Regions from separate parts of the Rhodosalinus sp. 5P4 genome, predicted to be linked through region 2. Evidence: riboswitches for the same ligand, from Rfam matches in the RefSeq annotation. Region 2 holds a riboswitch; each other region holds the start of a gene.
What was found. A riboswitch is a leader RNA that binds a small molecule or an ion and turns the genes downstream of it on or off. The one in region 2 is predicted to bind S-adenosylmethionine.
Positions count from the first base shown of each region.

Region 1: another riboswitch for S-adenosylmethionine. It lies ahead of AB6A69_RS12295 (hypothetical protein); the one in region 2 lies ahead of AB6A69_RS07085 (hypothetical protein).
Region 3: another riboswitch for S-adenosylmethionine. It lies ahead of metZ (O-succinylhomoserine sulfhydrylase); the one in region 2 lies ahead of AB6A69_RS07085 (hypothetical protein).

Region 1 covers NZ_JBGFSJ010000005.1:386,804-391,876, forward strand. Annotated here, with positions in the region: gene AB6A69_RS12280 (aldehyde dehydrogenase (NADP(+))) at 1-1,031, shown strand, start outside; gene AB6A69_RS12285 (metallophosphoesterase) at 1,211-2,137, opposite strand; gene AB6A69_RS12290 (hypothetical protein) at 2,137-2,481, opposite strand; gene AB6A69_RS12295 (hypothetical protein) at 2,468-2,893, opposite strand; SAM-I-IV-variant riboswitch at 3,019-3,127, opposite strand; gene AB6A69_RS12300 (sorbosone dehydrogenase family protein) at 3,454-4,737, opposite strand; gene AB6A69_RS12305 (cytochrome c) at 4,841-5,073, opposite strand, start outside.
Region 2 covers NZ_JBGFSJ010000003.1:309,115-314,187, reverse strand. Annotated here, with positions in the region: gene AB6A69_RS07090 (cation-transporting P-type ATPase) at 1-2,449, shown strand, start outside; SAM-I-IV-variant riboswitch at 2,520-2,623, shown strand; gene AB6A69_RS07085 (hypothetical protein) at 2,863-3,429, shown strand; gene AB6A69_RS07080 (hypothetical protein) at 3,426-3,938, shown strand; gene AB6A69_RS07075 (hypothetical protein) at 4,303-5,073, opposite strand, start outside.
Region 3 covers NZ_JBGFSJ010000001.1:192,061-197,133, reverse strand. Annotated here, with positions in the region: gene AB6A69_RS00950 (VOC family protein) at 1-319, shown strand, start outside; gene folE2 (GTP cyclohydrolase FolE2) at 327-1,421, opposite strand; gene metZ (O-succinylhomoserine sulfhydrylase) at 1,544-2,725, opposite strand; SAM riboswitch at 2,788-2,866, opposite strand; gene AB6A69_RS00935 (DUF726 domain-containing protein) at 2,981-3,925, shown strand; gene AB6A69_RS00930 (glutathione S-transferase N-terminal domain-containing protein) at 3,947-4,654, shown strand; gene AB6A69_RS00925 (inner membrane-spanning protein YciB) at 4,740-5,073, opposite strand, start outside.

The DNA of each region.
Region 1 (5,073 bases), on a different contig from region 2:
TCTCGACGGCTGGCGGCGACACGGCCAGCGCGCTGGCGGCTGGCTGCCCGGTGGTGGTGAAGGGGCACGGCGCACATCCCGGCACCGCCGAGATCGTGGCCGAGGCCATTTCGGCAGCCATCGAAGCCTGCGGCGTCCATCCAGGTGTCTTCTCGCTTGTCCAGGGCGGCAGCCGGGAGGTCGGGCAATCGCTCGTTCAGCACCCGCTGATCCGTGCGGTGGGGTTCACCGGCAGTCTTGCCGGGGGGCGGGCGCTCTATGATCTCTGCGCGAAGCGGCCAGAGCCGATCCCCTTCTTCGGCGAACTCGGTTCGGTCAACCCGATGTTTCTGTTGCCTGGGGCGGTCAAGGCGCGCGGCGACGAAATCGCGAAAGGGTGGGCCGGATCGCTCACCATGGGGGCGGGACAATTCTGCACCAATCCCGGCATCGCCATTTTGATCGACGGGCCCGAGGCCGACTCCTTCATGGAGGCAGCCACCGCGGCACTGGACCCCGAGGCGGCGCAGGTGATGCTGACGGACGGTATTGCGCAGGCATATCGTGCGGGCCGCGACCGTGTGGCCGCCAGCAAGGGAGTGCAGGAGATCCTGACATCGACGTGCGACCTGCGGACTGCCACACCCTATCTCTTCGCCACGACCGGCAAGGAGTGGTTGGAAAACGACGTGCTTGGCGAAGAGGTGTTCGGCCCGCTGGGTCTGATCGTGAAGGTGTCGGATTCCGGCGAGATGAAAGATGTCGCCCGGTCGCTGCAAGGACAGCTGACATGTACCCTTCACATGGACGACGCCGACACCGAGATTGCGCGCGGCCTGATGCCGATCATCGAGCGGAAGGCGGGGCGCCTGCTGGCCAATGGCTTCCCGACCGGTGTCGAAGTGTGCGACAGCATGGTGCATGGTGGCCCCTATCCGGCCAGTACGAATTTCGGTCATACCTCGGTCGGCACGCTGGCCATACGTCGCTTTCTGCGGCCGGTCTGCTATCAAAACATTCCCGGCGAACTCCTGCCCGAAGACTTGAGGTAGAAAGCGAGGGGCGCCCTTGGGCCCGCCCCCATGGGGCGGTCAAGGCTGGCCTGCTGCCGGTTTCATGGTGGACCTTGCCGGGTCCTCGGTCCGGGCGTCATGCGAGCTCCGGGCGGGTTTCGGTCGGGCCGCACCGGCGCTCGGCGTCAAGTTGCCGATCGCGGCTGATCTCTGCCGCCTCACCCACCTGCGCTGACGATGTGCGCCACGTCGAGCCGTGCCGCGTCACCCTGCACGCGGTAGGCCAGCAGCGGCCCGTCGCCGCCCGCCGAGTAGTCGAGGCAGAGGGCGTTCAGCGCCTGGAGAGCCGGCCGCCCGTCGAGCCAGTAGTGGCCGAAGAAGACGGGTCTCGCGCCGGCGGGGTAGGCGCCGGCGCGCGCGAACTCCGGCAGGGGCCCGGGCGGCAGTTCGGCGGGATCGGGCACCGATATGGCGATGTCCGCCCAGCTCGCCGCTTCGCCTTGCCACCACTTGAGGCGGACATGCGCGCGGCGACGCCCATCCTTGTCGTGGAAGACGTGCCCCTCGGGCAGAGGGACTTCCGGCCCCTTCGTGGTCGTCTCGACGCGCGCGTGGAGCGCGTGCTCCTGGTCGGCGGCGGCAACGAGCTGATCCTCGTCGAGGACGCCGTCCCGGGTCTCCCGCGCGAGCGCCGCGATGACGGCCTCGTCCCAGCAGGCGTGCACCGCCCGGAAACGCGCCGTTTCCAGGTAAAGCGGCAGGCTCTGCATCCAGGCGAGCACCTCCCGCGTCGCGGGCGCGTCCGGCGGGAAGGCCTCGAGGAAGCTGCGGTGCTGCGCGGTGTTCTTCGCGCTTCGCGCGCGGAGCGGTTCCCCGGTTCCAGGATGCCGGGTGTGGTAATGGAGCGCGTTGAGCTCGTGGTTGCCCATGACCGCGCGGGCCTTGCCGGCGTCCATGAGGCTCCGGACCGTGCGGATCACGCCCGCGTTGTCGGGCCCCAGGTCGATGAAATCGCCGAGGAAGATGATCTCGCGATCGGGCGCGTCGTTGATCCAGCCCGCGGCGCTTTGGCGCCAGCCGAGCTTCGGGAGAAGCTCGTGGAGCTTCTCGCCCTGGCCGTGAATGTCGGGGATGATGTCGTGCATCAGGCCTCCTCGTGATCGAAGATGTCCATCGGGATCTCGGGGGCGTGCGGCGCGCAGTCCGCCAGCACCCGGTCGAGCATCGCCATGCCGGGCGCGCGGCGGATCCGGTAGCGATCGATCGGCAGCGCCCTACCGCAGTCGCAGCCGCGGGCCCGGTTCTCGGGCGTCCAGTGCCAGGAGCGCACGAGGTCCACGCCGGCGATCCCGACCCGCCGGGTGATGCCGTGCTTCGGCGGACCGTGCGGTGGCAGGGCCTCGGCCTCCACCACGGTCCCCTCCGGCACGGGCATGCCGCGCCCGTCGTGGCGCTGCCACGGGCCCCAGAGCCGCTCAGCGCCAGACATCGGAGAGCTCCGCGCCGCGCCGGTCGGCGAGCGCCCAGCGATGGCCGTTGAGGATCCGCACGGCGCGCAGATGCGGCCAGAACCACCGGTATCCCGGGTAGAGGAAACATCCGTGGGCGGGCGGCGTGAGCTCGAGCTGCTCTGCGATCTGCGCAAGCGCCTGTGCCCCGTGGCCCTCGAGCTCGAGGCGAATGGCGATGTAGCTGATGGGATAGGCCGTGATCAGCAGGCCCGCGACGAGGTGGTCGCGCCGCCCGCGCTCCGGGCCGTTCGGGCGGGCGAGGATCGCCTCGAGCATCACGAGCGCGCGGGCGCGCTCCTGCCAGCGGGGCACCACCGCCCGCGCGAGGCTCCGGCGCACGAACGCCGTGCGCGCCGTCGCGGCGCATTGGTCGGGAAGGTCGAGGATCATGAGGGAACTCCTTCGGCACGTGACATTGGCCGAAGGCGCGCGGGCACCGCGTCACGCCGGTATCTTACCGGAACGACACCTGCGTCGTGGCGCACGACAAGGCGGGTTTTGGGAGAGGTCCGCATGGGCCACCCTTTCGTTGCCAGTCTTCGGCCGCATCCCCCACTCTGGGGTGCCACCTTGCTGGGTCAGCAGGTTGGCGAGAGCGCTGAGGCTCTTCTCAAGATGCATGGTAAAAGTAGTTGTTCTGCCGAAGGAGTGCAATCCCCGGTCGGGCAGGCGCGCATATGTGGGTGATCTGGCAAGGACGGTCGGAAAGCAGCGGTGCATCTCGTGCGGAGGCGGCCGGGAACCGTCTCGCACCGATTGGATCCTGTCGACGCTACAAAGCGCCACGCGCGGGCGTCACGCCAGCGCGCTCCCGCGCATCTCTCCGGTCGAGCGTGTCGCGCCCCGCCCGGCTTCGGCGCCCCGGCCATCGCCGAAGATACCGGATCTGACGAGACGCTGATTTGCGGTGGCAGGCCGCGCCGCGAAGGTGGCACGGCCCGCTTGCCGGCTCAGTCGCCCGGCGTCAGCTTGTGGACCGCCCCTCCGTCGACGGCGGTGTAGAGGCTGCCGTCGGGGCCCAGCACGAGCGAGCGGAAGCGCGCGGGCGGCATCGGCAGCGTCATCTCGGTCACGTCACGCACCGAGATCTCGCCTTCGTGGGTCTCGAGCTCGATCACGTCGATGCGCTGGCCGATGGGCGTTCCGCCAAAGCCGATGCCCAGCAGGCCGACGGCCAAGGCGCCGTCCCATTCGCCCCATTGCTCACCCTCGAGAAAGGCAGCAGAGGATATGCCCTGCGACCAGCCGTTGTTCTCCCAGATCGGCGGCATCGCGTCGGGATAGGTCTCGAAATCCGTCATCGGCATGAACGACGCGCGTTCGAAGCGGTTCATGCCTTCGTCCTGGTTGGGCATGTACCCGCAATAGCCATCGGGACAGTCGCCCCGGCCCGCCATGTTGTCACGCGGGTCCCAGCCACCGTTCCCGCCGTTTTCCAGCACAGTGATCTCGTCGGAGTGCCATGGCCCGTGCTCCGTGATGATGGCGTCGCCCGTTTCGGGGTGAAAGGCGATGCCCTGCACGTTGCGGTGCCCGTAGGTGTAGGTCCGCTTGTCGAAGCCTTCGGGCGGGGTGTTGTCGGGGTGCGCACTTCCGTCCGTCTGGATGCGCAGCACCTTGGAGCCCATGAGCGTCGGGCTTTGCGGGATCTCGGGGTTGTGGTTGTCGCCCGTGGTGAGCCACAGCGCCCCCTCGGGACCGAAGCGAACGCGCCCGCCGTTATGGGCACCGGGCCCGCCGAAGGGATGATCGGAGTCCTCCATCTTGTAGGGCACGTCATCCACGATATCGACGCGGTTCGAAACGGCGGTGAAGTCCTCGTTCACGGTGAAGCGCATCAGCCGGTTGGTGTGCGGATCGGACATGTCGGACGTGGCATAGACATAGATGCGCCGGTTGGTCTCGAACTCCGGGTCGAAGGCGACGCCCATCATCCCGGCCTGACCTTCGCAGAACAGGTCCGACCCGTTCGACGGGTAGCCATCGACGTCGCCCATACCGTAGAGCGCGTTGACCGTCCCATCGGGCAACCGCACCGAAAGGCCGTTGCACTTCTCGCTGAACAGCATCGTTCCATCGTCGAGGAACGCGATGTCCCAGGGGCTGTCCAGCCCGTCGAGCACGACTTCGTGCTGAAGGCTGGTGGTGTTCATCCCCACTTGGGCGAAAGCCGGCGATGCAAGGATCGCGGTCCCGGTCAGCAGCGATGCGACGAAGGCCCTTTGATAAGCCATGTGATCCTCCCTTGAATGTCTTCCGTCCAATGCGACCTCCTGGAATTGATCGTCGGGAGGCGTTGGCGATTAAGCTGTAAATGTAAGCACGATCGTTTTCCGATCAAGGCAAGCGCATGTCCGACATCCGACCGCCCGGGCCTTTCGCGCGTCGGTCGAAGGCGCGTGTCACGTGGACCGCAAGGCTGGCGATCTCCGTGTCCGAAATATTCCTCGCGGTCTGGATCATCGGAACCGAGTCCGGACCGACGCGCGCGCCGGCTCTGTAAGTCTTCAGCCGGTTCGCGATGTAGTCCGGCGCCTTGTCGGACAGCTGCGGATAGCTCGCGACGCCCT
Region 2 (5,073 bases):
CGTGATCCTCGCCGTGGTGCTCGTCAACGCGGTGATCGGCTACATCCAGGAGGGCCGGGCCGAGCAGGCGATGGCCGCGATCCGGGGGATGCTGGCGCCGCAGTCGACAGTGCTGCGCGACGGGCGGCGCACGAGCCTCGACGCGGCCGGGCTCGTGCCGGGCGACATCGTTCTGGTCGAGGCGGGCGACCGCGTGCCCGCGGATCTGCGGCTGATCGCGGCGCGCGGGCTCAAGGCCGAGGAGGCGGTGCTGACGGGCGAGTCGGTCCCCGTCGACAAGGGCACCGCGCCCGTCGCGGCGGAGGTGTCCCTGGGCGACCGCAGCCCGATGCTCTTTTCGGGCACGCTCGTGGCGGCCGGGGCGGGGCGCGGCGTCGTGGTGGCCACCGGGGCCGACACGCAGATCGGCCGGATCAGCGGCATGCTGGGCCGCGTGGAGACGCTGACCACCCCGCTGGTGGCGCAGATGGACCGCTTCGCGCGCTGGCTCACGCTCTTCATCCTGATCGTGGCCGGCGCGCTGCTGAGCTACGGCTATTTCGTGGACCACCTGCCGTTTTCCGAGCTTTTCATGGCGGTGGTGGGCCTATCGGTCGCGGCGATCCCCGAGGGGCTGCCGGCGGTGCTGACCATCACGCTGGCGGTGGGCGTGCAGGCGATGGCGCGGCGCAACGCCATCGTCCGCCGGCTGCCGGCGATCGAGACGCTGGGCTCGGTCTCGGTGATCTGCTCGGACAAGACCGGCACGCTGACCCGCAACGAGATGATGGCGGCGACGCTGGCGGCGGCGGGCCGGGTCTACTCGGTGGGCGGCAGCGGTTACGCCCCCGAGGGCGCGGTGCGCTGGCGCGAGGCGGACGCCCATCCCGACGAGCACGCGGTTCTGACCGAGATCGCCCGCGCGGCGGCGCTTTGCAACGACGCGCGGCTGCGCGGCGCGGAGGATGGCTGGCACGTCGAGGGCGACCCGATGGAGGGCGCGCTCATCGCGCTTGCCGGCAAGATCACCGGCGACGGGGCCGAGCCCCTGCGCGCGTGGCGGCGCGCCGACGCGATCCCCTTCGACGCGGCGCACCGCTACATGGCGACGCTGCATCACGGCCGGGGCGGCGAGGCCTGCATCCACGTCAAGGGCGCGCCCGAGGCGGTGCTCGCGCTCTGCGCCGACCAGCGCGCGCCCGACGGGGGAGTGGCGCCCCTCGACGCCGGGCACTGGAGCGACGAGGTCGAGGCGCTGGCCGCGGAAGGCCAGCGGGTGATCGCCGTCGCGGCGCGCCCGGCGCCGCGGGAGATGGAAACCCTGGAAAGCGCCGATCTCGAGGGGCGCCTCACGCTGATCGGGCTGATCGGGTTGATCGACCCGCCGCGCGCGGAGGCCATCGAGGCGGTGGCCGAGTGCCACGCCGCGGGCATCCGCGTGAAGATGATCACCGGCGATCACGCGGCGACGGCGCGCGCCATCGCGGCCAGGATCGGTCTGACGAACCACGACCGCGTACTCACCGGCGCCGATCTCGAGGCGATGGACGACGCCGCGCTCGCCGACATGGTGGTGGAGACCGACATCTTCGCGCGCACCTCTCCCGCGCACAAGCTGCGCCTCGTCACCGCGCTGCAGGCGCGCGGGCTCACCGTGGCGATGACCGGCGACGGGGTGAACGACGCGCCCGCGCTCAAGCGCGCCGACGCCGGCATCGCGATGGGGCTCAAGGGCAGCGAGGCGGCGAAGGAGGCCGCCGAACTGGTGCTGGCCGACGACAATTTCGCGTCCATCGCGGCGGCGGTGCGCGAGGGGCGCACGGTCTACGACAACATCAAGAAGGTGATCAGCTGGACCCTGCCCACCAACGCGGGCGAGGCGATGACGATCATCCTGGCGCTCTTCGCGGGCCTCGCGCTGCCGATCACGGCGGTGCAGATCCTGTGGGTGAACCTGGTCACGGCCGTGACCCTGGGCATCGCGCTGGCGTTCGAGCCGTCCGAGCCCGGCACCATGCGCCGCCCGCCGCGCCCGCGCGGCGAGCCGCTGCTGACCGGCGGGCTGATCTGGCAACTCGTGCTGGTCTCGGGGCTCTTTCTCGCCGCGGTCTTCGGCGTCTTTCTCTACGCGACCGACCGGGGGTACCCGGTCGAGCTGGCGCAGACGATGGCGATGAACACGCTCGTCGTCCTCGAGATCTTCTACCTCTTCTTCATCCGCAACATCCACGGCGCCTCGCTGCGCCTGTCGGCGCTGCTGGGCACCCGGGTCGTCTGGATCAGCGTTCTGACCGTGACCGGCCTTCAAGTCGCCATCACCTACTTGCCGCCGTTGCAGCGGATCATGGGGACCGCGCCGGTGCCGCTGGCCGACGGCGTGATCATCGTGGCGATCGGCGCGGTCTTCTTCGCCCTGATCGAGACCGAGAAGCAGATGCGGCTCGCCTTCCGGGCGCCGGCCGCGGGATGACCCGCGCGCCCCGACGAGACCGGGGCGCAAGGATTGGGGTTGCGCGACGATTCGCGAATGAGGTAATGTGCGCGTGCATCATGAGTGGGGCGCGAGCCTCCGCCAACCTGCCGACCCCGGCAAGGTGGCTGCCCGCAAGGCGATGTGGCCGACACGGCAACGAAGGGGGGCGTTTCCTTCTCCTGATGCAAATGATTGCCGGCCCCGTGCCGTCGGGACCGCCGCGCGCATGCGGCGCCCTCGGCCGATCGGGGCCGCGCACCCACCGCGACGCCGGCGCGCGCCGCCGGGTCGCCCAGCCAGAAGGAGGCCATGATGGCCAGACACCAGACCCCGGAACCGCCCTGACGCCGCCCGATCCGCAGCGCTTCGGACTTGCGTCCTTCCTCGCATTGCTGCCGGGCCGGGACCCCTTGCCCGGCCAGTCGCCGGCCGCGTTCCCCGCCTTCGAGGCGGGGCTTCTGCGCGCGCTGGCGCCCGTCACGCCCTACGAGGCGGTGATCGCGGAAAACCTGATCGCGATCGAGTGGGACATGCTGCAGCACCGACGGATGCGCGACCGCGTCCTTGCGCGCCAGGTCGAGCACAAGATCACGGAGGCCGTCGTCGAGGCCTGCCACGCCCGCCACGAGGCGCATCTCGACCAAGTCTGGGACGCGTGGATCGAGGCCGGCAAGTCCGAGGAGGATTTCCAGGAAACGCCGTTCGACCGGCCGGGCGCCCTGAGCGAGGCGACCGAGCTCGCGGCGCGCGCGGTGTCGCGCGACGCCGAGACCGTGGCCGCGGCGGAGGCCGAGATCGCGGCGCTCGGACTGGACATGGTCGCGCTGATGGCCGAGTTCTGGCAGGCCGGCGAGGTCGCAACACGCTTCCATGACCGCAAGATCGCAGAGCTCGAGCCGCGCTGCCGCGAGGTGAAGCGGGATCTCGACGCGCTTCAGGCCGCCCGCCCGATCGAGGCGGTCGCGGAGGTGTCGTGACCAGCGCGCGCCAGGTCGCCGCCAACCGGCGGAACGCGCAGCGGAGCACCGGGCCGCGCTCCGCGTCGGGCAAGGCACGGGCATCGGGCAACGCCCGGCGCCACGGGCTGACCGCGGCGCCCGCGCCCGAGGCGGTGCAACGATGGCTCACGGTGATCCTCGATCGCACGGAACTGCCCGCCGCGGCGGCCTTCCGGGAGGAGGAGGGGCTCTCCCGCGCGCTGGTGCTCGCGCCGGCGGAAGCGCGGGTCGCCGGGCTGGAGGCCCGGCTGGCGGCGTTGGCCGGCGGGCCCGGTCACGCGCCCGGCGTCGAGGACGCGATGGTGCTCGTCGGTCGCAAGGTGACCGAAACGTGGATCGACGGCCAGCTCGTCGAGACCCGCGTCCGCGAGAAACATGCGCCGGAGAGCGAACTCGCCCGGCGCTACCTGCGCGAAGCCTTGGGCGCGCGGAAACGCGCGTTCCGGGGCTGGGTGGACTGGCTGCGCCAGGCGGGCGTTCCGGCATAACGCGCGGTTTTCCGAAACGAAGCCATTCCGGGCGCGCCCTCGGGAGGTCGTGCGACGGGCGGCGGACACCTGGCGCGTCGCGTCAGTTTTCCGAAACGAAGCGGTTCCGACAATGCCCTCGTTCCAGCGCTAAAAGGTCGTATCGGAGCGGTGCCTGTCAAGCGCGGAAGGGTCCGATCGCGGCTCGTTGGGCCGGTTTCCCGGAACGCAGCCATTCGCGCGTGACCCCTCACAGGGCGCCCGCCCCGGGTAGGAGGTTTTGCGTTCTCGATCACACGATGCACCGCCCGCCACTTGTTATCCCGCGACCGCAGACATAGCTGCTGCAGGACGCCGCGCGTCGGTCCTGTGAACGCGGCACGCCTCACGGCCTGATAACGGGCACCTCGCGCAGCACGGGCCGGCCGTCGGGCAACGCGTCCACCGGATAGCGCACGCCGCGCAAGGCGCCATCCGGGCCGCGCCGCCGTCCCGCGGCATCGTACCGGGTGTCGCCCGAGGCCCGCGACCGGGTCCATCCCAGCAGGCTGCCGTCCGCGCCGTAGCGGTAGACATCCGTCCAGTCGGTGACCGGGAAGAGTGCCGGGTCGGCGTAGACGCCGTCGGGGGCCGCCCGCACGATCCGCGCGATCCTCTGGCCGCCGTCGGGCGCGGGTTCGTAGACGCGCGCCTCGTGGGCGGGCAGCAGCACCGACACGAAGCCCGGCGCGCTGTCGTGCACGCCGTTCGAGGCGAAGACCCCGATGTCGATCCGCGGCGAGAGGACATCGTCGCGCCCGGGCACCGGGCGGGGGGGCTGCCACTCCAGCGTGATCCGGGCGCGTCGGCCCGCGGCGTCGAGCGGCTCGATCCGCGTGCGCGCCGGGTCGCCGCGCAGGAGCGACCAGGTGAACCGCAGCGGCCGGCCGTTCGGATCGCGGGTCTTCGCGGCGGAGACGATCATGCTGCGCCGCCAGACCGGCGCGCGCCAGACACGCGCGATGGCCGAGGGCGTGTCGAAGAGCCGCTCGCCCAGCCCCTCGCCGAAGACATCCACGCCCGGGCGGGCCTCGGTCTCCGCGTCCACCTCGAGGCGGACCATGGGCGGCACGGCGTCGGGCGCGATGGCATTCGCGAGCGCCACCATGCCGGAGAG
Region 3 (5,073 bases), on a different contig from region 2:
CTCCGATGCGGCGGCGCAGGCCGACTTCCTGAAGGCCGTGTTCGGCGCGGAGGTGCTGGAGGCGCACCGCCACGAAGGCGGCGGGATCAGACACATGACGCTGCGCCTCGACGACGGCACGGTGATGATCGGCCAGGCCCCGGACGGGCCCGAGGCGCATGTGCATGTCTGGGTCGCCGACCCGGCCGCCGCGCACCGCACCGCGCTCGCCGCAGGGGCCGAGGAGGTGCAACCGCCGCAGGACACGGCCGAGGGCGACAGCCGCGCCGGCGTCCGCGTTGGCGGCATCACCTGGTGGATGAGCCGGCACCGCGGCTGAGCGCGCGTCAGCGCGCGTGGATCAGCGTGGCGAAGAGCTTCGGATCCAGGCTTTCGGCGGCGAAGGTGTCACCCTCGGTCAGCACCGAGATCGCGTCGTGGCTGTGCAGGCTCTCCTGGTGGCTGGCCACCACGCGAAAGTCGCCCACCCGCGCGTCCTGCTCCAGCTCGGCGGCGAAAAGCCGCGCCGCGTCCTCCACGAAGATAGGGTTCGCGGCGTTGAGCTCGGCGAAGGCCTGCTCGTCCTCGCGCTTGACCATCACCTGGGTCTCGGTGGGCACCGCGCGGCGGCAGAGTTCCACGAGATCCTCGAACCACAGGCACCCCTCGCCCGTCAGTTCGACGGAGACCCGCGCCACCGACCGCTGCGAATGGGGCGTGGCGAGCTGGCTCCGCTCCCGCCGCGCATGTTCCGACAGCTCCAGCGAGCAGGGGCAGGTGGACGAATACACGTAGTCCAGATGCATGATGCGGCGACGCTGGCCCGCCGTTTCCACCAGTTCGAGCGCGATGTCGTAATACTGGTAGCCCGACAGGCCCGAGCGCAGGCTCTCCACCCGTACGGGGAAGGAAAAGCGCATCATGATGCGCGCGTCGAGGCTGTCGAGATCGCTCTTGTAGTCGTCGAGCGCCGCCTCGATCACGTCGAAGCTGAACACCCGCTCGGCGTGGGCGTAGAAGCTCCGCATGATGCGGCTCATGTTGATGCCCTTCTTCTCGGCTTCCAGGCTCACCGTGCCGGTGACGGACGTCTCGAGCGTCAGGTCGCCGTTGTCGCGGGTATGGAAGCGGATCGGCAGGCGGAAGTTGGAGATGCCCACATGCTGGATCGGCCGCCGCGCGCCGCGGATCAGTGCGGCCGGGCCGTTCTGAAGATCGGGCAAGGTGGCCTTGTAGGCCGCGTCGGCGCGGAAATCTTCCGGATAGTCGCGCGCGAGTTCGGGGTAGGCGCCGGAGTTCGGCAGCAGGCGCAGGACAGCCGGGTCGAGCGCGGCGATCTCTTCCTCGCTCGCGTCCTCGATCCAGCGCCGCAGCCGGGCCAGCGCCATCTCGGCCTCCTTGCGGTCGGGCGCCGTTTCCATCTCGCTCACATGCACATTCATCGGGCTCGCCCCTTCGGCAGATCCTCTATCGGCTGAAGACATAGGACGGGCGCGGGCGGAAATCCAACGGCGACGCGGCATTTTCCGGCCCGCGCCCGGCGCTCACGCCGCCCCCGGACCGCTCATGCCGCGTCGAGCGCGCGGGTCAGATCGGCCAGCAGATCGTCGCCGTCCTCGAGCCCGCAAGAGAGCCGCACGAGCCCCGGCGTGATCCCCAGCACGGCCTTCTGCGCCTCGGGCAGGCGCTGATGGGTCGTCGTGGCAGGATGGGTGACGATCGACTTCGCATCGCCCAGATTGTTCGAGATGACGACAAGATCGAGGGCATTGAGGAAGCGGAACGCCGCCTCCTGCCCGCCGGCGAGCTCCAGCGCGAGCATCGTGCCCCCTGCGCCCATCTGCCGCTGCGCCAGCGCGTGCTGCGGATGCGAGACGAGGCCGGGATAGAGGACGCGCGACAGCTTCGGGTGACCCTCCAGCGCCGCGGCCAGCCGCGCGGCCGTCTCGGTCTGCGCCCGCACCCGCAGATCCATGGTTTCCAGGCCCTTCAGGAGAACCCAGGCGTTGAAGGGCGAAAGCGCACCGCCCGTATGCTTCATGTAGGGCTCCACGGTCCCGCGGATGAACTCCCGCGTTCCGAGGATGACGCCGCCAAGCACCCGGCCCTGCCCGTCGATGTGCTTCGTGGCGGAATAGATCACCACGTCCGCGCCCTGCAGCGCGGCCCGCGAATGGACGGGGGTGGCGAAGACGTTGTCCACGACGACCGTCGCGCCGGCGACATGGGCGATGTCCGAAACGGCGGCGATGTCGATGACGTCCAGCGTGGGGTTAGAGACGGATTCGAAGAACGCCGCGCGCGTGCCGGGGCGCAGCGCCGCGCGCCACTGATCGAGGTCGGTGCCGTCCACGAAGCTCACCTCGACCCCGTAGCGGGCGAGCACCTCCTCCAGCACGTAAAGGCAGGAACCGAAGAGCGCGCGGGCGGCCACGACATGATCGCCCGCCCGCAGCATCGACATGAGCGCGCCCGACACCGCCGCCATGCCGCTCGCGGTCGCGAAGGCGTCCTCGGTTCTCTCGAGGCCCGCGATGCGATCCTCGAACATCGCCACCGTCGGATTGCCGTAGCGGGCGTAGATGAACTCGTCGGGGCCGGCGGCGCGGAACCGCGCCTCGGCGGCCTCGGCACTGTCGTAGGCGAAACCCTGGGTGAGGAAGAGCGCCTCGCTCACCTCCCCGTATTGCGAGCGCCGCGCGCCGCCATGCACCAGCCGCGTGCGCGGCTTCCAGCCCTCCGACATCCTGCACCTCCCCCGGGGCTCGCCCGGACGAAAAAGCCCCCACGCGCGGTCAAGCGAACGGGGGCCCCTTCGTCCTGACCTCTTTAGCGGTATCTTTCGCGTGGCCCGCAATCCGGTGAACAAATCGCCACGGGACCGCGGTTACCCGCGGCGCTGTTGCACGTCAACACCGTCACGAATCCGTAACTCCGCCGTCACGCCAGTTTCGTATGGCCGCCCTAAGCGTTGCCCACAACATGTAGTGGGGCATGGGCGATGCCGCTTCTGCGACTGGATGCACTGGGCGAGACGCCGCACCTGCACGGGAGTGCCGATGCGCCCGGGCCGCTGCTCGCCGAGGCGGCGCGCACGGGCAGCGGGCCGATCATCGTGATGGTGCATGGCTACAAGTTCCGTCCCGGCCACCCCGCGCGCTGCCCGCACGGCCACATCCTCTCGCTCGAAGAGCGCGGAGACTGCTGGAAGGCGCTCAGCTGGCCGCGCGGCCTCGGCTTCGGCGCCGGCGGTCCCGAGGAAGGGCTCGGCATCGCGCTGGGCTGGAACGCGCGCGGCACGATCTGGCAGGCCTACGACCGCGCGGCGGGGGCGGGGGCGGCGCTTGCCCAGGCGATCGAGGTGCTGCACGCCACCGCGCCGCACCGTCCGATCCACGCGCTCGCCCATTCGCTGGGCGCGCGGGTGGTGCTGCAAGCCCTTGCCCGGCTGCCCGAGCGGGCCGTGACCCGCGCCATCCTGCTCGCGGGCGCCGAGTTCGCCAGCCGTGCCGAGGCGGCGCTCGCCACGCCCGCGGGCCGCGCGGCGGAGATCGTCAACGTCACGAGCCGCGAGAACGATCTCTTCGATTTCCTGCTCGAGCGGCTGATCGGCCCGCCGCGGCGGGGCGACCTCACGCTCGGCCACGGTCTCGGTGACCGGCCCGGCGCGCTCACGCTCCAGCTCGACGACCCGGCCACCCTCGCCGTGCTGCGCGCGCGCGGCTTCCCCGTCGCGGCCCCGGCGCGGCGCGTCTGCCACTGGTCGGCCTATCTCCGCCCGGGCGTCTTCGACCTCTACCGCGCACTTCTCCGCCGCCCCGAGACCCTGCCGCTCGCAGCGCTCCGCGCCCAGCTGCCCCAACGCCCGCAACCCCGATGGTCACGGCTTCTTGCGCCGGCGCACGGGGACGCGGCCTTGTCATTGCTGCCGAACACGTCATCCTGACGGCCAGCACAGGAGGCCCGGATGACCCGACCGATAGAGTTGCATTACTGGCCCACGCCCAATGGCTGGAAGATCGCCATCGCGCTGGAGGAGATGGAGCTGCCCTACGAGGTCAAGCTCGTGAACATCGGCAAGGGCGACCAGTTCGACCCCGCGTTCCTGAAAATCGCACCCAACAATCGCATGCCCGCGATCGTGGACCCCGAAGGCCCCGACGGCCGGCCCATCTCCGTCTTCGAATCGGGGGCGATCCTGCAATATCTCGCCCGCAAGACCGGGCGCTTCCACGGAAGCACCGAGCGCGAGCGCGTGGCGGTGGAAGAGTGGCTCATGTGGCAGATGGGCGGGCTCGGCCCGATGGCGGGCCAGGCGCATCACTTCCTGAAATACGCGCCCGCCATGGATCCGCCGCAGGACCTGTCCTATGCCAAGGATCGCTACCGCAACGAGACCGCGCGGCTCTACCGCGTGCTCGACACCCGGCTCGCCGAGACCCGTTACGCGGCCGGGGAGTTCTACTCCATCGCCGACATGGCGATCTGGCCCTGGGCCTCGCTCTGGGAAGGCCAGGAGCAGACGCTGGACGACAAGCCCCACATGAAGCGCTGGCTCGAGGAGGTGGGCGCGCGCCCCGCCGTGCGGACGGGCCGCGACCTCGCCGCCGAGATGCGCAGCTCCGCCGCCGACGACCGCGAGGCGCAGAAGATCCTGTTCGGACAGAAGGGCTAGGGCCGCGCCCGCCCCTTCTTCTTGGCGCAAATACTCTCGGGGGGTGAGGGGCGACGCCCCGAGGGGGGCGGACAGCCCCCCTTTTTCAGCGCCCGCCCTCGTCCCCGTCCTCGATGTGATGCTGGAGCGCCATGATCTGCCACCAGAGGAAGACGAAAAGCAGGATCGGGAAGCCGAAGGTCTCGATCTTGACCCAGGCGTCGGTGGACATGGTGCGCCAGACGAACTCGTTGCCCACGGCGAGCGCGGCGAACATCGCCGTCAGCCGCCGCGTGAGGATCATCCAGCCCTCCTCGCGCATCGGCAGCGCCTCCGAGAGCACGTAGGCCAGCAGGCTCCGCCCCCGCAGAAGCCCGAGCCCGAGCAGCGCCGCGAAGAAGCCGTAGACGATCGTCGTCTTCATCTTGAAGAAGCGCTCG